Regions from separate parts of the Agarivorans litoreus genome, predicted to be linked through region 2. Evidence: predicted binding sites of a transcription regulator. Region 2 holds the regulator's gene; the other holds the start of a gene.
What was found. The regulator MetJ, encoded in region 2, represses methionine synthesis genes. The targets are predictions, from matches to a motif close to TAGACGTCTAGACGTCTA.
Positions count from the first base shown of each region.

Region 1: the regulator MetJ is predicted to act here: its motif matches at 5,900-5,917, upstream of metF (methylenetetrahydrofolate reductase).

Region 1 is NZ_BLPI01000001.1:2,693,727-2,701,327, forward strand. Features, by position in the region: gene K5L93_RS12465 (Tex family protein) at 1-1,298, opposite strand, end outside; gene K5L93_RS12470 (glycoside hydrolase family 9 protein) at 1,574-3,901, shown strand; gene K5L93_RS12475 (substrate-binding domain-containing protein) at 4,175-5,200, shown strand; gene greB (transcription elongation factor GreB) at 5,267-5,746, shown strand; gene metF (methylenetetrahydrofolate reductase) at 5,933-6,835, shown strand; gene K5L93_RS12490 (hypothetical protein) at 7,092-7,541, opposite strand.
Region 2 is NZ_BLPI01000001.1:1,741,217-1,748,817, reverse strand. Features, by position in the region: gene priA (primosomal protein N') at 1-882, opposite strand, end outside; gene rpmE (50S ribosomal protein L31) at 1,123-1,335, shown strand; gene metJ (met regulon transcriptional regulator MetJ) at 1,595-1,894, opposite strand; gene metB (cystathionine gamma-synthase) at 2,047-3,204, shown strand; gene metL (bifunctional aspartate kinase/homoserine dehydrogenase II) at 3,233-5,644, shown strand; gene K5L93_RS08045 (alpha-amylase family protein) at 5,727-7,379, opposite strand.

The DNA.
Region 1 (7,601 bases), 950 kb from region 2:
AGCTCTGGAAATTCTTGCGCTGCTAGCTCAGAGGCAGAATACACCGAGGCACCTGCTTCACTCACCATCACTTTTTGCAAACCTTGCGGTGGCAACATGCTTATGAGATCAGCGGCCAGTTTATCGGTTTCACGCGAGGCAGTGCCGTTCCCCACACTAATTAACTTAACTTGGTGTTTAGCCACTAAACTCGCTAGCGTTTTGAGTGAGTCTTGCCATTGGTTTCGTGGCGCGTGAGGGTAAATGGTGTCGTAGGCGACCAGTTTACCGGTAGCGTCAACCACCGCTACTTTAACACCAGTACGCAAGCCTGGATCTAGACCTAAGGTGGCTTTAGGCCCTGCAGGCGCTGCCATCAATAAGTCATTTAAATTGCGCGAAAACACACTAATTGCTTCGTCTTCACCACGCTCACGCAGTTGATTGAGCAATTCTGTTTCTAGTTGTAGTTTTAGTTTTACTCGCCAGGTCCATTGCACCACGGTGGCTATCCAGCGGTCGCTAGCATGCCCTTTAGGGGCTAAAGCAAAATAGTCGCGGATCATTTGCTCAGCAGGGTGGTTTCGCCCGTCCTCTTGCTCAACTTCTACGCTTAGGTTGAGTATGCCTTCATTGCGCCCTCGCAATATGGCTAAAGCGCGGTGAGAAGGTATTTTTCCTATGGCTTCGTGGTAGTCAAAATAGTCTTGGAACTTCTGACCATTTTGTTGCTGACCATCGATAACCTCCGCCTTTACCACGGCATTTTGTTGTAAGAATAAACGAAGCTTCGCTAGCAGTGGGGCTTGCACGGCAAAGCGCTCCATCAGTATGAACTTGGCGCCATCTAATACCGCTTTGCTGTCGGCAAAGCCTGCTTCGCTATTAATAAAATCTTCGGCTAGGCTTTCTGGGCTGGTATCTGGCTGGCTTAGCAAAAGCTCTGCTAATGGCTCTATGCCAGCTTCAATAGCAATTTGCCCTTTAGTACGGCGTTTGGGTTTGTAAGGAAGGTAGAGATCTTCTAGTTCTGTTTTACTGCTCGCTGCATTAATAGCTTGTTCTAATTGCGGTGTGAGTTTGTCTTGTTCAGCAATGGATTTGAGTATTGCAATACGGCGTTGCTGCATCTCACGTAAATAACTTAAACGTTGCTCTAACAAGCGTAATTGCCCGTCATCTAATCCGCCGGTGGCTTCTTTACGGTAACGGGCAATAAAAGGAACCGTTGACCCTTCATCAAGAAGCTTAATGGCGGCACTCACTTGTTGAGCTTGTGCGTTGATATCTGTAGCAATTTGTTGTTCTAAATTTTGCATGGGCTTATGTAATTTTAGATGCGCTGCTTGTTGCAGCAGAAAAAGTGTCCTCTATCTTATTCGCTTATAAATAGGCATCAAGCAGAAAAAATAATATGTAGAGACTTAATAGCGTGAAAACTGTTTCACAGCGTGACAAATTTTTCATAAGCACTTCATAGATACGTTTTGTTGCAGGCTGTTGGTCATAGTTATGTGAGCTAAAGCCATAAACATTATTCAGTTACTGAATTAGAGTGAGGATGATTTTAATGCCTCAGTTCAAGGAGAGCGAAATGAGCGCGAGCGACAAGACTCTTTTCAATGTAAGTTTAAGCCGTGTTAGCCAAAGCATTGTATTGGCTAGTTTAATGAGTGCACCGGCACTTGCGGCCAGTAATGAAATGCTTAGTAATACTGATTTTAGCAATGGCACCACCGGCTGGTGGTCAAGCGGTGCTGAATTAGTGGCCAAAGACGGCGAAGCCTGCATGGACATTAAGCGTGCCGGCTCTAACCCATGGGATGTAATTTTAGGCCAGCGCGGATTTGGTTTGGAAGAAGGCCAAGACTATGCCATCGACTTTGTGGCGCGCGCCAACAAAGACACCGCCTTTACCGCACTTATTCAGCATAATGGTGCACCATATACGCAATACTTTAATCAAGTATTAGAGATTGGCACTGAGCCAAAAGCCTTTAGCTTCAAGTTCACTCAAGATCAAAAGAGTGATGCTAAAACCGAGTTTCAGTTCCAGCTAGGAGCCCAAAAAGAAGCGGTATTGTGTTTTAGCGATATATCGGTGAAAGGTAAGTCTTTTGTTATCGTAAACAAAATTCCTAACATTCGCTTAAACCAAATTGGCTTTTATCCTAAAGCCGAAAAGATTGCGGTAATTAGCAGTGAAGAGCAACAACCGCGGGTTTGGCGCGTAAAAGATGCCGAAGGCAATCACTTACTTACCGGTAAAACCAAAGTATTTGGGATGAATGCGGCCTCTGGCGAAACAGTGCATCAAGCAGACTTTTCTGCCTTAACGACCAAGCATGAAAACTTGGTGTTAGATGTAGATGGTCAAACTAGCCATCCTTTCAAAATTGCTGATGATATCTACAGCGAGTTAAAACATGATGCCTTAGCTTACTTCTACCAAAACCGTAGCGGTGTAGAGATTAAGCAAGAGTTTGTACAGCGACCAAACTTGGCGCGTCCAGCAGGGCATGCTCCAGATGTAGTGAGTTGTTTTGATAAAACCGACGACAAAGGGAACAAGTGGCCAGGTTGTGATTTTGACATGGACCTCACCGGCGGTTGGTATGACGCAGGTGACCACGGTAAATATGTGGTAAACGGCGGCATTAGTACCTGGACCTTAATGAACCTTTACGAGCGCTCGCAATTTATTGATGGTGCTGGCGAACCTTTTGCTGATGGTAAACAACCAATGCCAGAAGCGGGTAATGGTGTAAACGATCTATTGGATGAAGCGCGCTGGAACATGGAGTTCATGTTGGCGATGCAAATCCCAGAAGGCAGCAAAGTATCGGTGCCTGTGGGTAACCAACAAGAAAACATTCGCTCGCTTAAGCTCACCGAAATTGATGCCTCTGGTATGGCGTTCCATAAGGTGGCTGACGAAAAGTGGACAGGTATGCCATTACCGCCTCACAAAGATACCCAAAAGCGTTATGTGGGCCAATCTAGCACTGCGGCAACTTTAAACCTTGCGGCAACAGCTGCACAATGTGCGCGTATTTGGAAAGACATCGATGCTGATTTTTCTGCTCAGTGTTTAACTGCGGCAAACCGTGCTTGGCAAGCGGCTAACAAGCACCCAGAAGTATATGCCTACGATAACTTTACTGGCTCAGGCCCGTATGGTGATACTGATTTAGCCGATGAATTTTATTGGGCAGCGGCAGAGCTCTTTATCACAACTGGCGACGCTAAGTTCTTAGAGGCAGCTAAAGCTTCTCCAGCATTTTTAGCTGCGCCAGTGGGTGACGAAACCGCCAAAGGGGATTTGTTCTGGCAAGATTTAAGCTCTGCAGGAACCTTAAGCCTAGCCTTAGTACCTAGCAAGCTAGACCAAGCGACTCGTGATAAAGCGCGCGCTAAGATAATTGCTACGGCCGATGCGTATTCATCATTAATGGCCAAAGAGGGTTACCACATCCCTTATAGTGCCGAACAATACCCATGGGGTTCTAACTCAAACTTGGTGAATCGCGGCATATTCCTAAGCTATGCAAGTGATTACAGTGGCGACAGCAAGTACATGCAAACTTTAGCGCATGCTATGGATTACATCTTAGGGCGAAACCCGCTAGATCAGTCATACATTACCGGATATGGTAGCAATCCTCTTAAGAATCCACACCACCGTTTTTGGGCGCATCAAGCCGACGCCAACTCACCAAAACCAGCACCAGGTGCCTTATCGGGTGGGCCTAACTCTATTAGCTTTAGTGACCCCGTAGCAGCCGGCCTTAAAGGCAACTGTATTGGCCAAACCTGTTTTGCCGATGAGATTGGTGCCTGGACCTTAAATGAGATCACCATCAACTGGAATGCCCCCCTAGTTTGGGTTACCACAGTATTGGATGAGCACCGCCTTAAGTAAGAAAATTGTAATAAACAATTAGCATAGGCCGACATTATGTCGGCCTTTATTGCTTCAAAAAATTAAGTAATTACTGATGCTTGGGGGCAGTTAGTCACTGATAATGTGATCTATAACGGCGTTCTAACGCTCAATATCATTGAAAACAAGTTCTTGGCCGAGTTGGTGTATATAGTGGTATCAGGAGTTTTACCTCTCTGGCCTGCTAAATTCAGCTTGGCAGCACAGAGGAAAGGTAAAATGCGAACTCGTGTTAGTTGTCAGAGAATCAATGTGAAAGATAAAAATAAATTGGAGCAACGCTCAACCGTTTATGATGTCGCCGCGTTGGCTGGGGTATCGCCTAGCACCGTATCTCGGTTTATGAATCAAACCACCTATGTGTCTGATGCAAAACGTAAACAAATTCAAGCTGCTATGGTTGAGCTAGGCTATAAACCTGGCCAGCAAACAGGAGCCAGCGCTAGTAGCCGTACTATGACCATTGGGGTACTGGTACAACATCCCGACAGCCCATTTTATTCTTCAATTTTAAGAGGTATTGAGGAAGTTCTGCTGGCTCAGGGCTATTCGCATATTATCGTAACCGGCCACTGGAATAGCGAAGAAGAAATGGAGTCGATGCAGCTGCTGTTATCGCGCTCTGTGGATGGGATCATTATTGTTACCGGTGGCTTAGCAGACGAACAAATCGTTGAGTTTTCTAAAAAGCGACCGATTGTTGCACTGGGCCGTGATCTAGAAGCCGCACGACTGCGCTCAATTAAGATTGAAAACTCAGTGGGCGCTTACATGGCTACTAATCACCTTATTCAGTTAGGCCATCGCGAGATCGTTCATATTCGCGGTGCAGAAGGTCACCCCGATGCCCAGCAGCGTTACAATGGTTATTGCCAAGCTATGGAACATGCGGGTTTACCGGTGAAAATGCAGCTAGTAGAGCAAGGTGACTTTAGTGAACAAGGTGGCTTTGAAGCGGTGCAACGCCTGTTGGCTAATAAGCGCCAATTTAGTGCTATTTTTGCTGCCAACGATTTAACCGCACATGGCGCAATGTTAGCACTATATAAAGCTAATCGACCTGTGCCAGAGCGGGTTTCGGTGATTGGCTTTGATGATGTTCCTGGCTCGGCGTTTTTCATTCCGCCTTTAACTACAGTGCGCCAACCCATATTTGATACCGGTTATGCTGCCGCCTTAACCATTTTGGATATGCTAAATGGTGGTGCTAGCAACAACTTCCGTATTCCTCCGGTTGAATTGGTGAAACGAGAAACCACCCAAGTACATACTCTCTAGTTAAAGCTTGCGAGTTTATTGCCTAAGTCGTTTATAATCGGCTTAGGCAGACTTAACTAAATAGCTATGAAAACCAATCTAATCACTCGCCCTGGCTGGCATAAACTCGATAAAGAATTAAAGTACTTGTGGAAGGTTAAACGCCCTCAAGTAACTCAAGCAGTATCCGAAGCCGCAGCACTGGGTGATCGCTCAGAAAACGCCGAATACAAAGAAGGTAAGCGAGAGCTTCGCCGCATCGATTCTCGACTAAGGTTCTTAACCAAGCGCTTAGATGCGCTAGAAATAGTAGACCATCACCCTCAACAAAACGGCAAAGTATTTTTTGGCGCATGGGTCGAGCTGGAAAACGATGAAGGCGATATCGTTCGCTACCGCATTGTAGGCACCGATGAAATAGACCCAAAGCTGGGTTACATCACTATCGACTCTCCCATGGCACGGGCGCTTATCGGCAAGCAAGTAGACGATGATGTGTTTGTAAAAACGCCCTCTGGCACTAAAGAGTGGTGGATTAACCTTATTCAATACACTCCTTTCGAGTAGCGGAGCTAATTCTGTTAGCTAACTATTTGTCTTAATGCATATTTAACCAGTAGTTAGCGGCTAAAATCCCCATGTTGAAAATAATTCATTTAAAGCTATGTTTAAGATGAATCGCGTTGACTTAAATAATCTTCTCTTTAGTATCTAGCGGTATAGACGTCTAAAAGTCTTTAACGGAGAAGGTCAATGGGATTTCACAACGCGCAACAAATCGAAACACTCAATCAAAGCTTAAGCGAGCTTAACCGCGATATTAACGTGTCCTTTGAGTTCTTCCCGCCAACCACCGAGACCATGGAGCAAACTTTGTGGTCGTCTATCGAGCGTTTGCAAACCTTAAAGCCTAAGTTTGTATCAGTAACCTATGGCGCAAACTCCGGTACTCGAGACCGCACTCACAAAGTGATTAAAGCAATTAAAGACCGCACAGGCTTAGCGGCAGCACCACATTTAACCTGCATCGACTCAACGCCCGATGAGTTGCGCCAAATTGCTCGCGATTACTGGAACAGTGGCATTAAAGACATTGTGGCACTGCGAGGTGATTTACCAGAAGGTTCCGCCAAGCCGCAAATGTACGCCAGCGATTTGGTGGCTTTGTTAAAAGAAGAAGCTGATTTTGATATCTCGGTAGCGGCTTACCCAGAGATTCACCCAGAAGCAAAAAGTGCCCAAGCTGATTTGCTGGCCTTAAAGCGTAAAATGGATGCCGGTGCCAACCGCGCCATTACCCAGTTTTTCTTTGATGTAGAAAGCTACCTGCGCTTTCGCGACCGCTGTGCAGCCATTGGCATTGAAGGGGAAATCGTACCCGGTATTTTGCCAGTATCTAACTACAATACCCTGAAAAAGTTCGCCTCTTTTGCCAATGTAAAAGTGCCAAAATGGCTACACAATCAATTTACTGGCTTAGAGCATGACCAAACTACTCGAAACCTAGTCGGCGCCAGTGTAGCCATTGAAATGGTTAAAGTATTATCGCGCGAAGGAGTGAAAGACTTTCACTTCTATACGCTTAACCGCTCGGAGTTGTCGTATGCCATTTGCCACACCTTAGGTGTTCGCCCAGCTGAAGCCGTACCTGCTTAGTGACTAATACAGCTGAGAGATAAAAAGCCTAGCAATGCTAGGCTTTTTTGTATCGGGGAGGGCGGTCAATAAAAGTAGCTTGTCTTCAAAAAAACTATTGGACAGATCTGCATTACGGTGTTCTGCCCCATCAGCACGGAGCTGGACATAAATGGGTCAAACGAAGAATGATGACTAACTTTTGAGCCAAAAACCGTGCTTCAGATAAACATCATCATCGATATTTTTGCTGGTGATGATGTTTACTTAATTGTATTTAATTCTCACAAATTGAGACTTTATCTCCTGACAGGAATAGTTCTATTGTTGTCTTATTTTTCGAGTTGTAAACTGGTAGTTGGTAAACGGTAATTTCCGTTTGCACCTCATTGTTCCCTTGCAACTCAATCATCCTTTCGTACCAACTATTTAGGTTAACCTCTCTCCTTACTGCAATTTGATAATGGTGGTCAGATAACTGACTGACTTCAACTGTTTTAGACTCATCAGAGCTAATAAAAGCATCGCCAATAGGGAGTAACGTCGAATGGTTAACCTGGTAGCATTTTGCATATTCATCAATTAGTAATTGAAAAACTTCAGTAACGCTTAAATTAACTTTAAATGTCAGCGGCGGATATTTAGAGTTTCTAAATTCTTCTGCGGTTTCTGGTGGCATCCCACAGCCGCCAAGCAAGGCAACAAAAAGTATTGAAATAATTCTCATGATTTCACTCTAAAAAATAAACAAGTTAGTTTTGACTTTATACTTATACATTAGCCACCA
Region 2 (7,601 bases):
TTTAAGCCATGCGGTAAAACGCTCGGTGTCGTTTAAACCAGAGTTAATCGCATAAACCGGCACTTTAAAGCGCTCGGCAAAGCGCGCTAAGGTTTGTGGTGTTAAGCCAATTTCGGGCACCAATACTAAGGCTTGTTTACCTTGGGCGAGCACTTCGGCAATAATATTTAAATACACCTCGGTTTTGCCCGAGCCGGTAATACCCTCGATAAGAAAGGCCTGAAAACTGCCAATGCTTTGATTAACTGCCGCCACTGCAATGGCTTGTTCTGCATTAAGCTTTAGCGAGGCTTGGTTGTTGGTATCGCTTTTCGACCACAGCGCCGGCGCGGGTGTAATCTCATGTTTTTCGATAAAACCTTTATCTACTAGCGCTTTAATGGCAGTACGAGATAATTCTTGTTGCTTGCATTGTTCGTCACTCAGCTGGCCATCTTCTTGCTGTTGCAAGCTGCCTAATACAACCCCTTGCTTGGGGGCGCGGGTAAAGTTTGCTAGATCGGCCGCTTTGCCTTGCTCGCTTAAACGCCACACTACAATGCTTTTAGCTTTGGCTGGCTCACCTTTGCGTAAAAGTGCCGGCAAGGCTTGGCTTATAACATCTCCCAAGCTGTGGTGATAATAAGAGCTAGCCCAATTAAGTAGCTTAAATAGGCTTTCTGGTAATAATGCTTGTTGATCGAGTGATTCACTAAATGGTTTGAGTTTATCTTCGGCAATGTCGCTGTCGCTGGGGTGTTCTATTACCAAACCCACTTTTTCGCCTTTACCAAAAGGCACCTTTACGCGAGTACCAATGGCTGGCATTGGGGTGTTTGCTGGCACGCTGTAATCAAAAAGGCGACGCAGGGGAATAGCTAAGGCAACACGAACAATCGACACTAATCAATAAACTCAAGCAAAAAACCTGTCTCATTCTACTGGCAGAGCACCTTGCGGAGCAAATTAAGCGTTTGGCGGTTTTTTGCTCGCTTTTTGTTGTTGGGTACTTGCTATGCTAGGTGGCTTCTTATATGATCCGCCACCTAAAATTTATAGGCTCTGATAGAGTTGCTTTCGTATGGTGTTTGGTGTCAATTGTGGCGACCAGATGGCGATACGGCCCAAGTATTGAGGTAATCCATGAAAACTGATATCCACCCAACTTACGAAGTACTTACTGCTACTTGTTCTTGCGGTAACGTAATCGAAACTAAATCTACTCGCACTGGTTCTATGTTCCTAGACGTATGTGACAAATGTCACCCGTTCTACACTGGTAAGCAACGTAACGTTGATACCGGTGGTCGTGTTGATCGTTTCAACAAAAAATTCGCTGTATTGGGCAAAAAATAAGCCAGCCTTATTTACGCTACACAGCAAACAAAAAGCGCCTAAGGGCGCTTTTTTTGTCAGTTTGAACTGTTTAGCTTCTAAATGGAATGTTTCTTTTGCTTCGTTTTCTTTGGTTGTTCAAAGAAAATGACGTCGCCGAGAGGCGAAACCGGAGTGCTCTACTAAAGACTTGGTATATAAGTTAATCGGTACACGCTTTGCTCTTGCTTTATCAAGTTTGTGTAACAAAAAACCGCTCGGTGAGCGGCTTTGTATAATACTAATCTTCTTTATCCAATTCCGCCTGGGCGGCTTTTTCCAAAGCCGGGTCGGGCTTGTCTTTTTGCAAGTCGGCGTCGTCGGGGAGCGGTTGGCCTGTGTAGGCGTGCAAAAATGCTTCGCAAAGTAGCTCACTGTTGGTGGCGTGGCGTAGGTTATTTATTTGTCTACGGGTTCGCTCATCGGTCAATATCTTTAGCACTTTTAGTGGGATAGATACTGTGATTTTTTTTACTTGTTCGCTTTTTTTACCGTGCTCAGCGTAAGGGCTGATCCACTCACCATTCCAATCTGTAGACATTCTGCAATACACACCAAACTAAAGAGACCCTATTGTAACGGGGGAAATGCGACTTAGCAATCCAACAGCAAAGACATTTAGACGTCTAGAAGTGTTGACGTCTTTTTTGCTGGTGGTAAAGTGGCAGGATAAATTGAGGGAGTAAATCAGCAATGTCTTTAAAAGATCTACAAGCGGCTACTATAGCAGTGCGCAGCGGTATTGAAAGTGATACCCAACACGGTGCGGTAGTGCCGCCTATTTATTTGTCGAGTAACTACAGCTTTGCTGATTTTAACCAAAAACGCCAGTTTGATTATAGTCGTTCGGGTAACCCTACTCGCCACATTTTGGCCGAGGCGATTGCCGATTTAGAACATGGCGCTGGTGCGGTAATTACTAACACCGGTATGTCGGCGGTTAACCTTGTTACAGCCTTGCTTGAGCCGGGTGATTTGTTGGTTGCGCCGCATGATTGCTACGGTGGTAGCTACCGTTTATTCGACAGCCTAGCCAAGAAAAATGCCTTTGAAGTAGCTTTTGTTGATCAAAACGATGACGCTGCTCTAGCTCAGCTATTGGCAAAGAAGCCTAAATTGGTGTGGTTAGAGACCCCAAGTAACCCTTTGCTTCGAATTGTAGACATTAAAGCGATTACCGAGCAGGCTCATGCTGCAGGCGCATTGGTGGTAGTAGACAACACCTTTTTGTCGCCTGCTTTGCAAACGCCAATTTTGTTAGGGGCCGACATTGTGGTGCATTCGGCCACTAAATACATTAACGGCCATTCGGACGTGGTTGCCGGTATGGTGGTGGCGGCTAATGAAGAACTGGCCGAGCAATTGGCTTGGTGGGCAAACTGTTTAGGTTTAACCGGTTCGGCTTTTGATTCTTACCTTACTTTGCGTGGTTTGCGTACCCTTAAAGCACGTATGAATGTGCACCAGCAGAATGCTCAAGCCTTGGTGGCGTGTTTGCAACAACAAGAGGCGGTGGGCGCGATTTACTACCCTGGTTTGCCAGAGCACCCAGGACATGCTTTAGCGCAAAGCCAGCAAAAAGGCTTTGGTGCTATGTTCAGTTTTGAATTGAATTTAGAAGAAAGCCAAATGGTTAAGTTTTTAAAGAGCTTACAGTTGTTTTCTTTAGCAGAGTCATTAGGCGGCGTAGAGAGTTTAATTGCTCACCCGGCTACTATGACGCATGCTGCAATGTCGAGCGAGGCCTTAGCTGAGGCGGGAATTTCTAATCAGTTATTACGTGTATCGGTAGGTTTGGAAGATGCACAAGATTTAGTGAATGATTTACAGCAGGCCTTTGCCCAACTGTAGTTTTACCAGCGTTGTAGAGAGGTAAGTCATGTCGGTAAATAGACATGTGCATAAATTTGGTGGCAGCAGCTTAGCTGATGCAGGGTGCTTTAAGCGGGTGGTGGCCATTGTGGCCGAGCATACCCAAGCACAGGATTTAATTGTGGTATCGGCAGCGGGTAAAACCACTAACCGCTTAATCAATATTATTGAGTTGGCTAAACAGGCCGATAATGCCGCAGCCGATGCGTTAACCGGTTTAATTGAATTCCAAAGCAAGTTGGTGAATGAGCTTCTTGATGAAGCTGCTGCCAAACCTATCCTAACAGCGCTTGACGGCGAACATCACCAAATCGCTAGTATTCTTGAAGGAGAGCTTACTGCTTTTACCTGCAATGAAGTATTGTCTTTTGGCGAGCGTTGGTCTGCACGTTTATTAGCTGCTTTGTTAAGTGCTCAAGATTGCCAAGCCGAGTGGTTAGATTCTCGCCAGTTTTTTAAAGCGGAGTTATCTACCCAACCGCAAGTGGATGTTGCGCAAAGTGCACCGTTATTAGCTAAATGTTTAGCTGGAAAAGCCGCTTGTCGCATTGTAGTAACCGGGTTTATTTGTAGTGATAGTGAGCAGCGTACCGTGACTTTAGGCCGTAATGGCAGCGACTACTCGGCCACCGAGCTTGCGGCCTTGGCCGATGCTGTTTCAACCACTATTTGGAGTGATGTAGCTGGTATTTACAGTGCTGACCCTCGTTTAGTGAGAGATGCGGTATTGCTCGAAAATCTTGCCTTGAATGAAGCTGCAGAGTTATCGCGAATTGGTACCTCGGTATTGCATGCGCGAACTTTAGAGCCACTGGCGCGCTCTCGCCAAAAAGTGAACTTGCGTTGCAGCTACGCTCCCAACGATGGACAAACCTTAATTCACCGTAAGGGCGCAAACAGCCACAGCGCTAAAATAGTTACCTCGGTAGACAATGTGGTACTGCTGGAGCTTACTTTTACTGAAGATTTTTCTCACAATGCCACCGCGTTGTTAGAGGCTTTGGCCTGTAGCCATTTAGCGCCAGCAACTCGCCATAAACACAGCGAAACTGGCTCTTTGCGTATGGCTTACACCTGTGAGCTTGTGGATGAAGCCTTAGCAAAAATAGACCAACTGGCGAGCCAATTTCATATTCAAAAAATAGAACGTAGCGAAGGTTACAGTTTGGTGGCCTTAGTGGGCGCGGGCGTGTGTGACAACCCGCAGCAGTGCTACCAGTTTTTTCAGCATCTTGCCGAGCAGCCGCTGGAGTTTATCCACTCGAGTGCTGATAAACTTAGTTTGTGTGCTGTGGTGAGGAAAATCACCTTAGAGCCACTATTAAAAGATTTACATAGCCACTTATTTAAACAAAAAACCAAGTTGGGTTTGGTGGTATTTGGTAAGGGGAATATTGGTAGCCAATGGCTAGATCTGTTTAGCCAACAACAGGCTAAGTTGCAGCAACAACATCAAATTGATTTGTGTTTGGCGGGTGTTTTTTCTAGTAAAGCTGGGCACTTAGACTTTGCCGGCCTGAACCTAGAGCTGCTTGATAGTACTGAAGCCAATACGCCGCTTATTTGGCCAGAGCTATTCGATAAGCTAAAACGCCATCCTTATGACGAGCTTGCTGTGTTAGATATTACCGCCAGTGAGGCACTAAGCGCTTATTATGGTGAGTTTGCTCGACATGGCTTCCATCTTATTACCGCTAACAAACATGCTGGTGCAAGTGAGCAAGCTAATTATTCAGCCTTGCAGCAAGCCTTCAGTGACCATGGTGCGCAATGGCTAAGTAATGCCACAGTAGGGGCAGGTTTACCAGTGCAAAAAAGTATTCAAAGCTTGCGTGACTCAGGCGATGAGATCCATGCCATCTCAGGAATATTTTCTGGCACCTTGAGTTGGTTGTTCCAGCAGTACGACGGAACCGTGGCCTTTTCTGAATTGCTCGCTGATGCCTTAAATCAAGGTTTAACCGAGCCAGATCCTCGCGAAGATCTCTCTGGTAAAGATGTGCAGCGTAAGTTGCTTATTTTAGCTAGAGAGGCGGGTTTGGAGTTGGAGCTAGCCGATATTGCGCTTAGCTCATTAGTGCCAGAGCATTTAGCGGCCTTAACGGTAGAGCAGTTTTTAGACTCTATGAGCGAGCTAGACCAAAGCATGTTAGAAGCCTTTAATGACGCTAAGCGCCAAGGCAAAGTGATTCGCTTTTTAGCTAAAGTGAATCAAAAGGGAGAGGCTGAAGTTGGCCTATCGGCAATTGATGCGCTGCATCCTTTTGCTAATCTTAAACCTTGTGACAATGTGTTTGCCATTGAGAGTTTGTGGTACAAGCAAAACCCCTTAGTTATTCAAGGGCCTGGCGCGGGCAGAGAAGTGACTGCAGGGGCTATTCAAGCTGATTTAGTTAGCCTATGCAAAAGCCTTAAATAAGCTGATTTTTGGACAAAAAAGGCCTCTTAAATTAAGAGGCCAAATAGGATATTAAGGGTGTTTACAAACGAGAGAAGGTATTTTACTCAACTAACAATAAGCGCCCACTCAAACCACTTATTGCCACTTCTAACAAGTTTCCATCTGCTGTTATTACGTCTCCACTAATAAGATCTTTTAGTTGAGAGTTATCATTTATTAAGGTTGTGGACAGATTAGCTGTTCTATCTGAAGTCGACGTATTTAGAAAGTACACAACTTGCTGAGAATCTGTTTCTTTTGAAATGACTAGCAAACTACTATCCACGTAGAGATTTTGTACGCTGCCTTCATACAATGCTGGGTTGTTTTTACGAACTTCCATTAGACTTGATAGGTAGTCCATTAAATCTTGCTGTTCAGCGTTAGGAGTGAATCCATCTGTAACACCAGCAATTTTTGCGCTAGAGCGTGCTACATGGTCATCACATAAACCTCGTTCTGCACAGTTATTAGTTGTTTTGTGCGAATAATCAGGTATTTCATCACCAATTTCTTCACCGTAGTATAATGTAATTGGTCCACTGTAAGCGGCCATGTAGGAGAACGCTGCTTTATGGCGCTCCCAGTAGTTATCTAAACCGCCACGTTGAATTAAGTCGCCAAATCGGACTAAATCGTGGTTACCTAACATTAAGTTTGGTTGGGCGTGGTCGGGGAACGTATCGTGAGAGTGCCAACTCTCGAGAAGCTTTGTAGCTGGCTTATTAGAGTTTCCACTATTTGCTACTTCTTCTTCTGCTGCTAAGGTTTGTACCAGTGCATAACGGCGACCAAAATCAAAAGCAGAAGGTAATCCTGGAGAGGCATTACTACCATACGCCTCGTTAACAATATCGCTATTGCCCTTCCAAATTTCGGCAACCATATAACCTAAGGTTCCCCATTGTGTGCCATTTACATTACAAGCACTATTTGCGGCATTTGTTGTTCCTGCTTCATTAAGTGTTTGTTGAATTTCACTCCAAGCACTTAATGGTACTTGATATGCTTGATCTAAACGCCAACCATCAAGACACAGCTCTGTAGTCCAGTATTCTGTAACTTCTTGGAAGAAGGCCAAAGTATCTGGGTCTGTATAATCTACAGGGTTGTGGCCACCCGCTGGAGTTAAGCCATTTGGGGAAGGTTGAACACCTGATTCTTTATGGTGTCCAAATACGCCATCAAAAAATACGTATAAGCCTTTTTCATGTGCTTTGGTTACTAGTTCTTTGGCTTTGTCTAAATCGCCAAAATTAGGGTCGATCTTAAAGAAATCACTGGCGAAGTAGCCTGTTGCATCTAAGCGGTCATCCCAAATACTTTGGCCGCCTACCGGGGCCGACTCAAATACAGGGGTTAGCCAAAGTGCATTAACACCCAGTCCGGCGATGTAATCAAGAGAATCAATAATACCTTGAATATCACCCATATGGTGGCTAGTTCCGTAGCCTTCACCGTGACCGATGTTCCCATCTCCGTTAATAAATGATTCGGTCATTACTTGGTAGATTCTTAAATCACAGAACTCGCCAGCTGCTGTTTCGCAAGGAAGCCGACTTTGAGCTGCTTCTTTTGCAGTGGTGATTTGTGTGGCGTTAGTTGGAGGGGCTAAATCTGAACCTCCGTCACCTGATCCGCTATCTCCACTACTACCACAAGCGGCTAAAAGTAGCGCTAAAGAAGTTGCTAGAGAAGCTCTCATAAATGTCATATGTGTTCCTTGTTAAACATCAACTGCCTGTTTTGTAGCTTAGTTAATCACAGCCCCTGTAGACTAGATACTTGATAGCGTTTTCAGGTTGGTGGAAAATTGACCTAGCTCGCATCTTTTGTTTAATTGAGGATATTGTTTTTTTATGAAATGGTTTTCATTTTGATTGTTCTGTTCATGAATCAATTCATAGTTAAAAGCTTTGGGTTGTGAAGATTTGCA